DNA from 2 places in the Brevibacillus sp. AG genome. Region 1 is predicted to be linked to the other one. Evidence: a T-box and tRNA genes for the amino acid it is inferred to sense, from the RefSeq annotation. Region 1 holds a T-box; the other holds one or more tRNA genes.
The links. The T-box of region 1 lies ahead of ileS (isoleucine--tRNA ligase). A T-box ahead of a tRNA ligase gene usually reads a tRNA of that ligase, here a tRNA-Ile.
Positions count from the first base shown of each region.

Region 1 (3,420 bases):
TACTGGTCAGAGCCTTCCAGATACATGTCAGCCGGCCAAGCAATGCCTCTTTCGCGCAAAACAGCCTGGTGGCTGGAACCGGAGTCGAACCAAACGTCCATAATATCCGTTTCTTTGCGGAATTCCTTGCAATCGCACTTGGTGCAAGAAAGCCCTTCTGGAACCAGCTCATTTGCTTCACGGGAGAACCATACTTTCGATCCTTCTTTGCGGAACAGATCAGCAACATGGGTGATCGTCGTGTCGTTAATGATCGGTTCGTTACACGATTTGCAATAGAAGATTGGAATCGGTACACCCCATACACGCTGACGGGAAATGCACCAGTCGCCACGATCCGCGATCATGTTTGCCAGACGAGTTTCTCCCCAATGAGGAATCCATTTTACATTTTTAATCGCTTCGAGCATTTGCTCACGGAATCCGTCGATAGACGCGAACCATTGCTCTGTCGCCCGATAGATAACCGGTTTTTTCGTACGCCAGTCATGTGGGTAGGAGTGCGTGAAGAAATTGAGCTTCAAGAGTGCTCCGGTTTCTTTCAGCTTTTCTGTAATCACTTTGTTGGCATCTTCGTAGAACAGACCTTCAAAGCCTGGAGCCTCATTGGTCATTTTACCTTCGTGATCCACTGGGCAAAGGACGCCCAAATTGTATTTTTGACCAATGTTAAAGTCATCTTCCCCGTGTCCTGGAGCAGTATGAACGCAACCAGTACCTGCATCTAAGGTTACATGCTCACCCAGGATGAGTGGAGACTTGCGATCGTAGAATGGATGCTGAGTTTCTACGCCTTCCAGTTCTTGACCTTTAAAGGTCGCGAGAATCTCTACGCCTTCCCAGCCAATTTCTTTGCTCGCGGCTTCAATCAGACCGTTGGCTACCAGGAATTTGCGGCCATCTACCTTCACTACGTTGTACTCGAGTTCAGGATGCAGGCTGATTGCAAGGTTTGCTGGCAATGTCCACGGAGTCGTTGTCCAGATAACAACGCCTGTTTCTGTGTCCAACTTGCCTTTTCCATCTGCTACCTGGAAGCTGACGTAAATAGAAGGAGAGCGCTTATCTTTGTATTCGATTTCTGCGTCAGCCAGAGCCGTCTCAGAAGACGGAGACCAGTACACGCAGCGCAGTCCTTTGTAAATATACCCCTTTTTCGCCATTTCGCCGAATACGCGAATTTGGTTGGCTTCATACTCAGGCAGGAGTGTCACATATGGGTTTTCCCAATCTCCGCGAACACCCAGACGCTTGAATTGGTCGCGTTGCTTGTCGATATAGGACCACGCATACTCTTCACAGCGCTGACGGAAATCGTTCACTTCGATGCTACGACGATCCAACCCTTGTGCATTGATGATCGCTTGCTCAATCGGCAAACCATGTGTATCCCAACCTGGGATGTACGGCGCATAAAATCCTGCCATGGATTTGTAGCGAACGATGAAGTCCTTGAGGATTTTGTTCAGTGCGTGACCGATATGGATATCTCCATTCGCATACGGAGGGCCATCATGCAAGACAAAAGACGGGCGGTCTTTTGTACGATCTAGCACTTGTTGATAAATATTTTGCTCTTCCCATACCGCTTGCATCTGTGGCTCGCGGCTTGGTAAATTTCCGCGCATGGGGAAATCTGTTTTTGGTAGCGCTAAGGTTTTGCTGTAATCCATGGCCTGATTCACTCCTTAAATAAATAAAAGCTTTCACTCATCCCCAAAAAGGGACGAGAGAAAGCTCCCGTGGTACCACCCTGATTGAACAAACCCGTACGACAAAAAAACCTGCATCGGATTCGTTCCACTTCACTCATTCGTAACGGGAATGACGCGCTCACTTACTCACCTGTTTAACCATCAAGGTTTTCTGGGCTTTCGGATATTGAACTCCCGGGTGATTTTCTGTGAAAGCAACTGGCCGGGTTTTCACCTTTTCCCGACTCTCTAGGCAGTGCTGGCTCACGTACTCTTCCCGTTCATCGTCTATGATTTGTATAAGCCTGTTCAACTACTATAAGTGCTTTATTTCGAAAAAGTTGTCTTTCATTATAATACCATCATTGCTCGAACGTCAATGATTTATTCAACTGTTACAGGAGAATCAACTTGTGGCTGTTCAATGTTATCCCAATCGCCATTCTCCAGCATTTCCAACTGTGCTTCCAAAAGCGTCCGAAAGCGCATTCGGTAAACCGAAGCACGTTTTTTTAATTCTTCGATTTCGATTGCGATTTTGCGCGACTTCGCCAATGCTTCATTGACGATTCGGTCTGCATTTTTCTCGGATTCCTTTAAGATGAGCTGCGCTTCCTTGCGGGCATTCGACTTCACGTCTTCCGCTGTCTCCTGCGCGACCAGAATCGACTTGCTCAAATTTTCTTCCAAGCTCTTATAGTAATCTACGCGCTCATTCAAAATGGCTACGCGCTCTTCCTGTTCTTTTTTCTCTTTTATCAAGAGCTCAAAATCTTTGATCACCTGATCGAGAAACTCGTTCACTTCGTCAATGTTATACCCACGAAAGCCTGTGCTGAATTCCTTATTGTGTATATCCAACGGCGTTAATGGCACATGAACCCCCCACTTTTCCCGATAATTCGTCTTCAATCATTTCGACAGGATTAGCTGTGTTTCCTGCCGTATTTTACAATTTTTTGCGCCTTGGTCCATCTTATGTAACCAGTCCGACAATCATGCGAAGTCTTCCGCTGCGTGTTGGACCTGCTACCTCAAGAACTTTGAACCGACCATAACCTGCAAGAGATACCATATCACCCATCTCGAGTTGATAAGATGGGTCTTCGATTACTTTCCAGTTGATTTTTACTTTTCCTGCTCGAATTGGCACCAGTGCTTTTGCGCGAGACATATTGTGTACTTCTCCGATGATCGCGTCAATTCGCGGTGATGGCACGGTGATCGTTTTCTCTACAAACTTGGGTGCTGGTGGTGTAAACGCCTCCCATGCTACCCGCTCAAATTGAACAGATGTCCGATGAATTTGCGTCACCTGCCCACAGACAAAATCAGCGACTTCCTCTGCTACAATCGCGTAGCTGCCAGCTGAATCTGTCAGCATATCTCCGAATTTCTCCCGCTTCATCCCGACGCCCAGCATCGCCCCCATCACATCTCGATGCTCCAGCACATGAAAGCGCTGATCAACCTTGATTGCCAATAAGGTAAGGCGATAATCCTCAAGCTCGACTGGGAGGTACTCCGGATGGATGATGATACGTACACGCTCGGCACCCTCGTAGCCTCCATAAGGAGAAACCTTTACATCGCTTACTTGTGAAGATAGACTCTGAAAAATCATCAACTGCCTAGGGTCTACAAAATCAGTAAGGCGCATGGCCTGCTTCCGCTCTACTTGCGTCAGCATTTCCAGCGCCCGTTCAACAAAGGGACGTTCTTCTTT
Region 1 is NZ_JAQMYO010000002.1:322,527-325,946, reverse strand. Features, by position in the region: gene ileS (isoleucine--tRNA ligase) at 1-1,673, opposite strand, end outside; T-box leader at 1,720-1,988, opposite strand; gene POF51_RS06545 (DivIVA domain-containing protein) at 2,079-2,570, opposite strand; gene POF51_RS06540 (YlmH family RNA-binding protein) at 2,671-3,420, opposite strand, start outside.

Region 2 (3,420 bases), 240 kb from region 1:
TTCTCGTTCTGCTTCTACTGTCTGTGCTGACCTTCACGATCTTGACTGCGATACGAAAAGGAGAATTCGAAGAAGCACTCGTATCGACTATCAAGGATGAAGGTCCACAAGAAGAACAGCCACGGTAAGTTTACCCGTAAAGCGTCTTAAGCATACGCGGCAGATTGCGCTGCCAGTGGCCCCACGTATGGTCACCCTCAAACGTTTCATAAACGAGGGTGGCTTTTTTCGTGCCCAAAATCTCGCGCAGTTCTTCATTGGCCGCTAGAAGATTCAATGTACCGCGGCCTGTGCTTACTGCCGTTTCCTCCGTCCCGATCTCCAAATAAATGGTCTGCGGCACGGAAAATTCAGCGTCAGCTATCAGACGATTTAACTTTGCGTCCATGGCAATCGACTGGCAGGCAACTTGTCCAAACGTATGTGGATAGTGAAGAGCAGTGAACAGAGAGACAACCCCGCCCAAAGATTCGCCAAGAAGTGTTCGTGCGTTCCCCAAAGGATGTGTGGAGTAATGCGTATCGACATAGCTCACGACTTCATCGGCGAGGAAGCGACGGTAGGCCATATGCTCCTTGCCATCCGGATGATAGCGGTCGTTCCGTTTGCTTTTCTCGACCGGGAGAAAGACAGCGATGATATCAGGCAATTCTTTGTCCCGATTCAATTGATCTAGTAAAGAAGCCATCCTGCCCATTGCCAAGTAATCTTCTCCGTCCTGCACATAAAGGACTGGATATGAGTAGAGCGGCGAGTAGCGTTGGGGTGTGTAGATAATCAGCTTTTCCGGCGTCCCCAAATGCCGGCTTTCCAAGATGATTTCCTCAAGGGCCACTGCGGTGTCCTCCTTATTGGGATCTTCTGTTCATTATTATACAGGAGTGAGCGGGCATGCCCAACAGTTTGGGTGCAGGGTCAGTCAGGCTGTGGGCGAAAGATTGTCGCAATTTGGTCAGCGTGTGATACTATGGTAGGAAACGACTTCACTCGATTTGTGGAAGGGGTTGTCTCTTATATGAAGAAGCAAGTACACAGCATCGAAGTCAGAAACGCTGCTCTCGCACGTTTGGCAGAACGCGGAGTGACGATGGATGATATCGCAGAGATCGTCTATCTCATGCAATCGCCTTACCATCCAGATCTCACGATGGCGCAGTGCATAGAGAGCGTGAAAGCGGTCTTGGAAAAAAGGGAAATGCAGCACGCCATCCTGGTTGGCGTTGAGTTGGATACGTTAGCAGAGAAGGGCCTCTTGTCCGAGCCGCTCCAATCTATCATCGCGTCAGATGAAGGACTGTTCGGATGCGACGAAACATTGGCGCTAGGCTCCGTATTTGGATATGGAAGTATCGCGGTGACCACCTTTGGCCATTTGGATAAGCACAAGGTCGGGGTGATTAAAAGGCTGGATACCAAGTCGGGAGAGGGACGTGTTCACACATTTTTGGACGACCTCGTGGCGAGCGTGGCAGCCAATGCATCTAGCCGGATGGCCCATCGGATGAGAGATGAGCAGGAGGCAGAGTTGACACGAAGTGAGGCGTTGAAGCAACAGGAAGCCGAGCTGCGTGTCGAGGAGAAAGGGAAAGGGACGGAGCAGGCGGGGTAGGTTAGGGTTGCGATGAGGAAGTTTGTCTCGATCATTACCTAATTATCTTGTTTGTTGTTGTACCCTTTATTGGATCGCCTTTAGACTGGCAGAAGCCAATTCTTTACCGGTGTAGCTCATATGCTTGATGGCGTCATGTTTGATGTGATGCCATCAAGTAGGTAATCCCCATGTTTAGTAGGGGGGATGTGGGTCGCAGCGGTGGGGAATGGCTTTTTTGTTGGGTCTTGGGTAAGCACATATAGCTGAAACGAGATGACTAGGCTTTTTACATGGTAAAAGCAAGACTGATATCACTGGGTTTCTTAGTGTTCTTTTGGTACGAGTGAAAATTTTTACAAGAAATTATTCATTTCCTCTTGAAATCCATTTTACGATGCTGTATAGTAATAAATGTGATCGACGTCCGATACGATTCGGGCCCTTAGCTCAGTTGGTCAGAGCGGTCGGCTCATAACCGATTGGTCGTAGGTTCGAGTCCTACAGGGCCCACCATTAAACGATCACACACATATCCCATGATCCGGTAGCTCAGTTGGGAGAGCACCATCTTGACAGGGTGGGGGTCGCTGGTTCGAACCCAGTCCGGATCACCATAGTATGAACGTTAGAACCCTTGAGGAATCAAGGGTTTTTTATTTTATGCTTTTGATTAGCCACAGTCACTACCCTCCATATTCTACGATGAATAGTGAATCGAGTCAAAAGAAGTCAAAAAACAATGTAGAAAATCATGAAGACCAGTACCCGATCATGATGCTTAATTAGTGGAATTAACTGACATTCAGAAGTGTATATGGTAAATATATACAAAGATATAAATATGTGCTACGTTATATTTGTATGGTAAATTTTAGGTAATTATAAGAGGGACAATTATTGTGAAGTGAAAAAAATACCACTGAAACGTAAAAACAACTTATGCGTCATAACAAATATAAGAATTTACAACGGAAAGGAATGGCAAGAATGAAGGTCAAAAAAATTGTAGCTGCATCTTTAGCAACTACGACCCTCCTTGGGGTTATTGGGCTTTCTAATTTTGCAAGTGCGTATTCAGAAGATGTTTGGTTCGATGCTTACGGTATAGATGTTTACGATGGTGATCCACTTGATACGGTTACAGATGTGTATGGATTTACAAGAGGTGAAGGAGATGTTAAATCTGTAAAGGTTTATTACGAAGTATTCCGAGATGGTGAATATTTAGATAAGGCATCCAACTCAAGAAATGGTTTTAGGGTATCAATCACAGAAGACCATCCAAATAAGAAAAAGAGTAGTAATTGGGAGGTAAATGCTGTACATCGAATAGAAGATAACAATGGAGATCATGTCAAGGAGTTCAGTGAGGATAAACTTAAAAAGGGTCAGGAAGCAATTGCGCCAGAGCGTGCTGAAGAATCAAGCTCCAAAAAGGGTGACATTCAACATTTACGTTCAGCAGAATATCAAGAGCAGTTAGAAAATACTTGGGATGACATCATGGAAGCACACAATTTAAATAAGGATGAGTGGATTGTTTGTGATAGTTCTCAATATGAATCACTAAAAGAGCAACCTCCAGGTTCTTTAACCTCTAGAGATGTTACCTCATTATTTATCCAATCAGTAGAATTCCCCAAAAAGGGTGGAGATAGTGTTCCTTTGATATTGGTACATGAGAATGAAAAAAAGGCACTCTTATTGCTCCAGCGCGGTAAGGGTGAAAAAGTAGTTGCTTATTTTGGTAAAGAAGACAGCTCCAAAAACAATAAAAACAACAAGATATCTTCAAATCGTGAAAATGATGGCGAAGGCGATTGGGTTAT
Region 2 is NZ_JAQMYO010000002.1:86,014-89,433, forward strand. Features, by position in the region: gene POF51_RS05600 (hypothetical protein) at 1-128, shown strand, start outside; gene POF51_RS05605 (alpha/beta hydrolase) at 131-835, opposite strand; gene POF51_RS05610 (phosphatidylglycerophosphatase A family protein) at 1,016-1,609, shown strand; tRNA gene POF51_RS05615 (tRNA-Ile) at 2,028-2,104, shown strand; tRNA gene POF51_RS05620 (tRNA-Val) at 2,130-2,205, shown strand; gene POF51_RS05625 (hypothetical protein) at 2,579-3,420, shown strand, end outside.
Region 2: it has a tRNA-Ile gene. The T-box ahead of ileS (isoleucine--tRNA ligase) is inferred to sense a tRNA for this amino acid. The anticodon was not compared.